One region of the Dorea sp. MB18-49 genome, then DNA from elsewhere that is predicted to be linked to it. Evidence: a T-box and tRNA genes for the amino acid it is inferred to sense, from the RefSeq annotation. Region 1 holds a T-box; the other holds one or more tRNA genes.
What was found. The T-box of region 1 lies ahead of tyrS (tyrosine--tRNA ligase). A T-box ahead of a tRNA ligase gene usually reads a tRNA of that ligase, here a tRNA-Tyr.

Region 2: it has a tRNA-Tyr gene. The T-box ahead of tyrS (tyrosine--tRNA ligase) is inferred to sense a tRNA for this amino acid. The anticodon was not compared.

The regions. Positions count from the first base shown of each region.
Region 1 is NZ_JAMOYX010000041.1:12,706-18,097, forward strand. Features, by position in the region: gene NCY30_RS11450 (MATE family efflux transporter) at 1-536, opposite strand, end outside; gene NCY30_RS11455 (flavin reductase family protein) at 543-1,052, opposite strand; gene tyrS (tyrosine--tRNA ligase) at 1,192-2,415, opposite strand; T-box leader at 2,544-2,815, opposite strand; gene NCY30_RS11465 (SGNH/GDSL hydrolase family protein) at 2,886-3,509, opposite strand; gene nagA (N-acetylglucosamine-6-phosphate deacetylase) at 3,553-4,704, opposite strand; gene NCY30_RS11475 (MurR/RpiR family transcriptional regulator) at 4,752-5,392, opposite strand, start outside.
Region 2 is NZ_JAMOYX010000003.1:74,717-80,108, reverse strand. Features, by position in the region: partial or broken rRNA gene NCY30_RS02705 (23S ribosomal RNA) at 1-1,330, shown strand, start outside; tRNA gene NCY30_RS02700 (tRNA-Asp) at 1,405-1,478, shown strand; tRNA gene NCY30_RS02695 (tRNA-Val) at 1,486-1,558, shown strand; tRNA gene NCY30_RS02690 (tRNA-Tyr) at 1,576-1,657, shown strand; tRNA gene NCY30_RS02685 (tRNA-Thr) at 1,675-1,747, shown strand; tRNA gene NCY30_RS02680 (tRNA-Met) at 1,774-1,847, shown strand; tRNA gene NCY30_RS02675 (tRNA-Phe) at 1,871-1,943, shown strand; tRNA gene NCY30_RS02670 (tRNA-Lys) at 1,965-2,037, shown strand; gene NCY30_RS02665 (cation-translocating P-type ATPase) at 2,496-5,063, shown strand; gene NCY30_RS02660 (AI-2E family transporter) at 5,054-5,392, shown strand, end outside.

The sequences.
Region 1 (5,392 bases):
ATGATATTAACAACCAGTCCGGTCGTTGTTGCCAGAAATACCGGCCTGCTGTTACCGATTGCCGTAAATAATCCGGTATACGTCTGATTTAAAAAGGAAAACAAGACAAGACCGCAAGTAATTTCAAGATAATATATGGCATCCCGGATCACCTGTGCCTGATTCAGATGGAAAAAATGAATCAGTGGTTTTGCCCCTAATATACAGACAAGTCCATAAATAATCCCCAAAATCAACGTAAGCTGTAACGCGTTGGATGCATATTCTGCGGCCTCTTCACTATTAGATGCCCCAAGTGCATGTCCGACATTAACCTGCCCTCCCATTTTTGCAAGCGCAGCAAGTCCGTTGGAAAGCCACATATACATTCCTGCTGCCCCAACAGACGCTACCGCCGAACTTCCGATACGGCCGATCCAGATCATGTCGGTCATATTGTACGCCATCTGGATCAATGACGTCGCCATGATCGGGACAGCCAGTCTGGTAAGAGATGATAATACAGGTCCGTTTACCAAATCAATTTTCTTTTGCATGATTGGCTATACTCTTTTCAATACTTTCACGATCTCGCCCATATACATTGTATGATAATCCTTATCCGGATACCATTTCTCATCATTTTCCTTAACATCGAAACATTCCGGTTTCATATCCTGTGTATACTGAGTCTTGCATACGAAGATCAGATCTGCTTCTTCAACTGCAGTTGTTCCGTCTACCGCATATGGATGAAGACCTGCTTCTTTCCATTTATCTTCTACGTCTTTTCCTGATACAGATCCGCATACGCTTAATGCTTTTCTGTAATCTTCTGACAGGAAAGAAAGCGTGTACATACCGGTCTCATCCATGAATTTCTTCGTGTATCTCTGTGGGCGGATATATGCAGTTGCGATATTCTTTCCCCACATGATTCCGACACCACCCCAGCTTGCTGTCATGGTGTTACTCTTTTTTTCATCTCCTGCTGTTACCAGCATCCACTCTTTTGAAATCTTTGTGAATGGGTTGAATTCCAGACTTTCAATTGCTACTTCTTTAAATGCCATTTCCATATCCTCCTTATCGTCTTTATGTACTCTCACAAAATTAAGTATGAAACAGTAGCAAGAGTACATCTTTGCTTTTAGAATTACAGACAGTGAGTATTCACTGCCTGCAATTTTACTGTATTCTTTTATAATTATACTACTTTACTAACACTTTACGGAAGTTTTTCTTACCCTTTTTCAGGACTACGCCTTCTCCACTTAATGCTTCTCCGGCAAATGTCTGGAATACATCTGTCACCTTCTCACCATCTACAGATACTCCACCCTGCTGTACGGCACGGCGTGCTTCTGACTTAGAAGCTGTCAGTCCTGATTTTACTAACATTGTCAGGATATCGATGTTACCGTCTGTAAGGTCTTCTTCTGTCAGTTCTGTCTTTGGCATATCTGCTGCTGCACCTGTTGAGAATAATGCTCTTGCTGCCTCCTGTGCCTTCTGTGCTTCTTCTTCACCGTGAACCAGTTTTGTAAGCTCGAATGCAAGAATCTCTTTTGCTGTGTTAAGCTGTGCTCCTTCCCAGCTGTCCATCTTGTCGATCTCTTCTAACGGAAGGAATGTCAGCATACGGATACATTTTAATACATCTGCATCTGCGACATTTCTCCAGTACTGATAGAATTCGAATGGAGATGTCTTGTTCGGATCAAGCCATACAGCACCACTCTGTGTCTTACCCATCTTTTTACCTTCTGAGTTCAGAAGCAGTGTGATCGTCATGGCAGAAGCGTCTTTTCCGAGTTTACGACGGATCAGTTCTGTACCTGCAAGCATGTTGCTCCACTGGTCGTCCCCGCCAAACTCAAGGTTACATCCGTATTTCTGGTATAACTCATAGAAGTCATATGCCTGCATGATCATGTAGTTGAACTCAAGAAAGCTGAGTCCTTTTTCCATTCTCTGCTTGTAGCACTCTGCTGTCAGCATACGGTTAACGGAGAAATGTGCTCCGACTTCACGTAATACTTCGATGTAGTTCAGTCCCATCAACCAGTCAGCGTTATTAACCATCAATGCTTTTCCATCTGAGAAATCGATAAATCGACTCATCTGTTTCTTAAAGCAGTCACAGTTGTGCTGGATTGTCTCCGGTGTCATCATCTGACGCATATCTGTTCTTCCGGATGGATCACCGATCATAGCTGTTCCTCCACCGATCAGTGCGATTGGTTTATTTCCTGCTTCCTGCAGACGTTTCATCAGACACAGTGCCATGAAATGTCCTACGTGAAGGCTGTCTGCTGTCGGGTCAAATCCGATGTAGAATGTAGCCTTTCCATTGTTGACCAAGTCTTTGATCCTGTCTTCGTCTGTTACCTGTGCGATCAGACCTCTTGCAACGAGTTCTTCATAAATTCCCATTTTTATTCTCCTTTTATTATGTTAATGATTTACAGAATTCTCACTTTACTTCAGCTTGCAAATATGCTTTTCAGAAAGCGATTTTCCCACATAACTGGTCAAAAAAAGTCCTTATCCAATCAATATTGGATAAGGACGATATTAACCGTGGTACCACCTTATTTCGCTGATTACCTGTGTATTCAGCCTCATTCAATCTGCGTGTTCACAGACCTTTGCACTATAACGTGTGCCCGACGTCACAGCCTACTTTCGAAAACACTCATAATTCTTATCGTGTATCATTTCGGTGTGCAGCTCCAAGACGTATTCATTCTTCACTCTTTCATGCGCCTCTCATCAACCGGCAGCTTTCTGTATGGGTGTGTGAATCACTACTTCTTCTTTTCCAAGCCTTTGTGATATCTGTATATTATTTTCCTGTCTGTGTTAAAGACTAACTGATTTGATGAACTTTGTCAAGATGATTTTTAATCTCCATCTTTTATTTTTTCAAAAAGTTGCAGCCATGCTCCTGCAATTATTTCATTTCCATATTCTGTCAGATGAATACCATCCGTTGTAACACTCTCATATCCTGCTTTTTCTGCTTTCAATATTATCATGTCCTGAAGCGCAAGAAAGTCCGCATGATATTTTTCTGCAATCTTTTTTTCGATTCTTTCTGTCTGTTTTATTCCCGGAATCCAGTTTTCATACATTCTGGGATATGGCACTATAAATGGCGACATACAGATAAGCTTTGCATCCGATTGCTCTGTAATTTCTTTCACAATGGCTTCATAACAGGCTTCAAACTGCTGTTCTTCCAGGCTCTTTCCTGTATTCATCATAACTCCGACGTCATTGCATCCTATCAGAATGCTTACGACATCCGGTCGTTTTAAAATGCATTCCTTCTCCAATATACGTTTCACTCCATGAATCGTGAATCCATCATGTCCTCGATTCATAATGTCGTACTTCTTCCTTCCGCCGTCACTGTCATTCAACTTCTCAGCCACCATATTCACATAACCGTTTCCCAGTGGATTTTCTAAAAAGCAATGACTGGCATCTGTAATACTGTCACCTAAAAATATAATCTTTTTCATCTGTCCTTAACACCAAATGGCCTTATACTATAAATTGCATGAATTATAATTCCTGTCCGTCCTTAATTACCATCTTAAGCTCCAAATTCTCGTCTAATAATACGATATTCGCTTTCTTTCCCGGTGCGATCGAACCATATGTATCTTCAATTCCAAGACTCTTAGCCGGATTGATCGTCGCACATGCAATAGCTGTCTCAAGTGGGATCTCCATCTTTTTAACTACTGTACGCAGGCAGTCAGCAAGGTTTGTTACTGATCCAGCAAGTGCTCCGTCAGATACCAGTGTCGCATGATTTCCAACTACTTTTACATCCAGACCGCCAAGTGTATACTGTCCGTCCGGCATTCCGGTTGCACGCATGCTGTCACTGATCAGGATCATGCGGTCTGCTCCCATCATCTTGAACGCTGCTCTTACCATAGATGGGTGGATATGTACACCGTCACAGATAATTTCTGCCATTACATGTGCACTGTCGGACACTGCTCCTACAACACCCGGTTCACGGTGAGTGAATGCAGGCATCGCATTAAAGAGATGTACGGCATGATTTGCTCCGGCATCGAATGCTGCTTTCGCATGTGCATAATCCGCATTGGTATGTGCAAGCGAAATGTTCACTTTATCTTTCATTGCTTCTACAAATGCAACTGCGTCCTCGCTTTCTTCCGGCGCAAGTCCTACAAACTTCACAAGTCCTTCCGAAGCATCAAGGAATCTCTGACAAATGGCCGTATCACAAGGCATGATATTTCTTTCATCCTGCGCTCCTTTTTTCACCGGGCTGATGAACGGGCCTTCCATGTTCACGCCTACAAGATCCGCTCCCTTCGGATTCTGTTCTTTTTTGTATTCTGCTGCTGTTCTTAAGATATCTTCCAGTTCTTCTACCGGAAGTGTCATCGTTGCCGGTGCGATTGTTGTAACACCCACAGAAGCCTCATATTTTGCAATATTTTCAATAGCCTCTTTACTGTTATCACAGAAGTCATCTCCCATACACCCGTGGAAATGCAGATCGATCAGTCCCGGGATTGCGTATGCCCCCTGTCCGTCAACGACTTCTTCCCCCAGCATATCCGGTACGTTTTCTGTCGTGTAAATGCTTTCGATCTTGTCATCGTGAACAACAATGCCGCCTGCTGTAAATTTTTTGTCTTCTGTATAGACAATTACATTTTTGATTATCATTTTATATATCCTCCATTTTATTTTTTCCCAACATACCTCTTAACATTCTAAAAACTCCTGTGCATCCCTTCTCCTTCTTCCAGTGCACGCAGTGTATTATCATGCAGAACTTCTTTTTCATATTTATCCTGTTCCAAATAGTAAGAATAGATAATATCAAGCATGACCAAAATCGGGAACTGCGGTGAGATTACATTCCCATGATTCAGGTGTCTGAGTGATGGAATCAGAACAACTTCTGTGCAGAACTGCTCGAAGTCACCCCGGTTGTTCGCCGTAAAAAGAATCGTTTTCGCACCTTTCCGATATGCTTCTTTCAGAAGAAACAAGACCTCTTCCTTGGATCCGCTGATACTGATTCCGAATACGAGGCTTCTTCTGTCCTGGAATACCGCCTGCATACGCATCATATCTCTTTCTACCAGCGAATCAATATCCACACCGATTCGCATAAAACGCAGTTCCATCTCTCTTGCTGCCAGACCGGAACTTCCAGTTCCGCACACGAACACACGCTCCGCCTGATTCAGATATCTGCTGATCCTTGCAATCTGTGCCTCATCCACCAGACTGTAAGTCTTATTCAGAAGTTCCTGATACGCATTCAGGATCATTCGCGTATTACCGGTAATGGATTCCTGCTTTTCTACAAATGTCTCTTCATACTGATAGATGAATTCTCTGTATC
Region 2 (5,392 bases), on a different contig from region 1:
TAAGAGTAGGGAAGTGTGTGAGCCATGCGTCAAGAAAAGCCGCTATTGTTTTACTTAAGCCCGTACCGTAAACCGACACAGGTGGATGAGGAGAGAATCCTAAGGCCGACGGGAGAAGCATTGTTAAGGAACTCGGCAAAATGACTCCGTAACTTCGGGAGAAGGAGTGCCAGCGAGAGCTGGCCGCAGAGAATTGGCCCAAGCAACTGTTTAGCAAAAACACAGGTCTATGCAAAACCGTAAGGTGAAGTATATGGGCTGACGCCTGCCCGGTGCTGGAAGGTTAAGAGGAGAGGTTAGCGGTAACGCGAAGCTTTGAATTTAAGCCCCAGTAAACGGCGGCCGTAACTATAACGGTCCTAAGGTAGCGAAATTCCTTGTCGGGTAAGTTCCGACCCGCACGAAAGGCGTAATGATTTGGGCACTGTCTCAACAATGCACCCGGTGAAATTGAAATACCAGTGAAGATGCTGGTTACCTGCGCCAGGACGGAAAGACCCCATGGAGCTTTACTCCAGCTTGATACTGGGATTCGGTATTGCATGTACAGGATAGGTGGGAGGCTAGGAAGTGATAACGCCAGTTGTCACGGAGCCGCTGTTGGGATACCACCCTTGCAGTATTGGATTTCTAACCAGCGACCATGAACTGGTCGGGGGACAATGTCAGGTGGGGAGTTTGACTGGGGCGGTCGCCTCCGAAAGGGTATCGGAGGCGCTCAAAGGTTCCCTCAGAATGGACGGAAACCATTCGAAGAGTGCAAAGGCAGAAGGGAGCTTGACTGCGACACCGACGGGTGGAGCAGGTACGAAAGTAGGACTTAGTGATCCGGTGGTATAAAGTGGGATTGCCATCGCTCAACGGATAAAAGCTACCCTGGGGATAACAGGCTTATCACTCCCAAGAGTTCACATCGACGGAGTGGTTTGGCACCTCGATGTCGGCTCATCGCATCCTGGGGCTGAAGTAGGTCCCAAGGGTTGGGCTGTTCGCCCATTAAAGCGGTACGCGAGCTGGGTTCAGAACGTCGTGAGACAGTTCGGTCCCTATCCGGCGTGGGCGTAGGATATTTGAGAGGAGCTGTCCTTAGTACGAGAGGACCGGGATGGACTGGCCGCTGGTGTATCTGTTGCATACCAAATGCATGGCAGAGTAGCCAAGCCGGGACGGGATAAACGCTGAAGGCATCTAAGCGTGAAGCCCCCCTCAAGATGAGATATCCCTACGTAAGTAGTAAGACCCCTTGAAGACGACGAGGTAGATAGGTCAGAGGTGGAAGTACAGTAATGTATGGAGCTGACTGATACTAATCGGTCGAGGGCATGACCAAGCAAGGTGATAGGTAGGATGAAAGAAAATATTTCTTATATGCAGTTTTGAAGGTGCATAGGTACAACAAAAGATGGCCCAGTGGCTCAGTTGGTTAGAGCGCCGCCCTGTCACGGCGGAGGTCGAGAGTTCGAGTCTCTTCTGGGTCGTTTGTATGGGATCATAGCTCAGCTGGGAGAGCATCTGCCTTACAAGCAGAGGGTCATAGGTTCGAGCCCTATTGGTCCCATCAAATAAAAAGAATATGGATGGATTCCCGAGTGGCCAAAGGGGACAGACTGTAAATCTGCTGCAAATTGCTTCGGTGGTTCGAATCCACCTCCATCCATTAGCCGTAAGGCACTCGCCGATGTGGCTCAATTGGCAGAGCAGCTGATTTGTAATCAGCAGGTTATCGGTTCGAGTCCGATCATCGGCTTTAAGTCACAAGACTTAATTTAATATCGCGGGGTGGAGCAGTCTGGAAGCTCGTCGGGCTCATAACCCGAAGGTCGTAGGTTCAAATCCTGCCCCCGCAACTCGCACAAAATATTGTGTGTATGCCCAGATAGCTCAGTCGGTAGAGCAGAGGATTGAAAATCCTCGTGTCACTGGTTCGATTCCGGTTCTGGGCATTTTCCTTGCGAAAGGAATAAGGGCGTGTAGCTCAGGTGGTAGAGCACTTGACTTTTAATCAAGTTGTCCGGGGTTCGAATCCCCGCACGCTCATGGAATGAGAGTGAAGTAGTATATAAGTACTACTTCTTTTTTTATTTAAAGAACTTGCCACCTACATGACCTGCCACTGGCAGTTCATTACGGATGCTTTGGCAACCGGTAGTTTTTCTTGCATACTTTGTTATTGAAATATATTGACATATTTTATTGAAGTGATTATATTATAATTAATAAGAGGGAGTAATCGGCATCTATATATTTCATAAAAGAGATATAAGAATGGAAGATATAGATGTTTACGATGACGTCAGTACGATGGCAAAAGAGCTATCCGTATCGTAATGAAATGATGAGACTTTTATTGCATAGTTTTTATGCAATAAAAGTCTCTTTTTTTATACCAAAGCAAAAGCATGTAATACAAGTTGACGGTGGCAGATTCTAGGTATACTTTCGATATATCAAAAATTAAAAAGGGTTATTGGCCAAAGAAAGAAAGGAGAACAAATATGCTGACAACAAAACAAGCAAGGGAGAATCAGGAAAAATATGGTTTCAATGAACTGGTAGAAGGGAAAAAGAAAAGTATCATGCAGATATTTCTGGAACAGTTTAAAGATTTTCTTGTTATCATATTGATCATATCTGCAGTGATTTCCGGTATCTTAGGAGATGCAGAAAGTGCGATTGTTATTTTTGTAGTAATTACGATGAATGCAATACTTGGAACGGTGCAGACCGTAAAGGCAGAACAATCGCTTAACAGTTTAAAACAGTTATCTGCTCCGGAAGCGAAAGTAGCAAGAGATGGAAATATTATTCAGATTCCGTCGAGAGAGGTGACGATTGGCGATGAAGTAATACTGGAGGCAGGGGATTGTATACCTGCAGATGGAAAACTTATAGAATGTGCAAGTCTGAAGGTAGATGAAAGTGCACTGACGGGAGAAAGCATAGCAGTTGAAAAGAATCTGGATGAAGTCGCAGTCGGAACAGCACTTGGCGATCAGACGAACAAAGTATTCTCCGGAAGTTTTGTTACGTATGGAAGAGGAAGATACGAAGTGACTGCAATCGGCATGAATACAGAAGTAGGAAAGATTGCAGATCTTATGAAGAATACATCAGAAAAGCGCACACCACTGCAGGTGAATCTTGATGATTTCGGAAAAAAATTGTCGATATTAATTCTTGTATTTTCAGGCATAATATTTGGGGTAAATGTATTTCAGGGAGAATCTATTGGTTCAGCGTTTATGTTTGCTGTTGCGCTGGCAGTTGCAGCGATACCGGAAGCTCTTAGTTCGATTGTGACGATTGTATTATCTTTTGGAACACAGAAGATGGCAAAAGAACATGCAATTATACGAAAACTGCAGGCGGTAGAAGGTCTTGGCAGTGTATCGATTGTCTGTTCGGATAAAACGGGGACACTGACGCAGAATAAGATGACGGTAGAGGATTATTATGTAAATGAAAAGAGAATACCGGCCGGAAAAATTAATCTGAAAAATGAAAATGAAAAACTGCTTTTGAGATTCAGTATCCTGTGTAATGATTCAACGAATACAGACGGACAGGAGATTGGTGATCCTACGGAAACGGCACTTATTAATCTCGGAAGTAATCTGGGAATTGAGATTATGCAGGTAAGGGAACGATATCCGAGATTGTCTGAGGTTCCATTTGACAGTGAGCGAAAATTGATGTCGACAGCTCATAGGATTCAGGATGATAAGATGTTAACGGCTGATCATATAATGATCGTAAAAGGTGCTGTAGATGTATTACTGGATCGTATGGACAGAATCAGAGTTGGAAATACTGTAAGAAAGATGACAGATTCTGACTGTAAGAATATTTCCATGCAGAATATGCAGTTTTCCAGAGAAGGGTTAAGAGTTCTTGCATTTGCATATAAACATCTGGAAGAGGAAAAAGAAATCGGTACAGAGGATGAAGAGCATCTGATATTTATCGGAATGATCGCAATGATGGATCCGCCGAGAGAAGAGTCGCAGGTTGCGGTAGCAGAGTGCCTGAATGCCGGAATCCGGCCGATTATGATTACGGGAGATCATAAAGTCACGGCTGCGGCAATTGCAAAGAGGATTGGAATATTAAAGGATGAGTCAGAAGCCTGTGAAGGTGCTGATATTGAAAATATGTCAGATGAAGATTTAAAAGACTTTGTAGAGGGAATCTCGGTCTACGCAAGAGTCTCTCCGGAGCATAAGATCAGGATTGTCCGTGCGTGGCAGGAAAAGGAAAATATTGTGGCAATGACAGGAGATGGTGTGAATGATGCGCCGGCTTTAAAACAGGCGGATATCGGTGTTGCAATGGGTGTGACCGGAAGCGAAGTTGCTAAGGATGCGGCGGCGATGGTTCTGACAGATGATAATTTTGCAACGATCGTGAAGGCAGTGGAAAATGGAAGAAATCTGTATCAGCATATTAAAAATGCAATTCAATTTCTATTATCCGGAAATTTCGGAGCAATTCTTGCGGTACTGTATGCAGCAACGGCCGGATTACCGGTGCCTTTTGCCCCGGTACATCTGTTGTTTATTAATCTTTTGACAGACAGCCTGCCGGCAATTGCGCTGGGTATGGAACCGCATTCTAAAGCGGTTATGGATCAGAAACCGAGACCTGTGAATGAGTCAATACTTACGAAAGCATATCTGGTGAATATCGGAACCGAAGGTCTGTGCATCGGGATTATGACAATGGCAGCATTCTTGATCGGATACAGAGGACAGGGTGCAGTTCTGGCAAGTACGATGGCGTTTGGAACATTGTGTATGAGCCGTCTGGTACATGGATTTAACTGCAAAGACGATAAGCCGGTAATATTCTCAAAGAGATTCTTTAATAATAAATATCTGATCGGAGCATTTGTCTTAGGTACTGTTCTGATCACGGGTGTTCTTACAATTCCTGGATTACATGCCATGTTTAAGGTTGTTACGTTAAATATGACGCAGCTGATGACAGTATATGGTCTTGCATTTCTGAATCTTCCTGTGATTCAGGGATTGAAGTATTTGAAGGGAAAGACAAAATGGAATTAAAACAAGAGACAGTGAAGCAGATCAGGGGATTGATCATATTTACGGCAGTACTGATTGTCTGTCTGTGGAAATTTGATGTTGTGATAAGTGCGTTTCAATTTGTATTAAATATAGTATATCCGTTTTTGCTTGGCGGTGCGATTGCATTTGCCTTAAGTGTACCGATGAACTTTGTAGAACGGAAATTATTTACAGAGAGAAAAATTTCTGAAAAATATAAAAGAAAATATGCCAGGGGAATCAGTCTGATGCTTGTAATTGCCGGTGTAACCGGAATTCTGGCAATGATAATATTCGGGCTGCTTCCGCAATTGGCAGGAACATTTGCC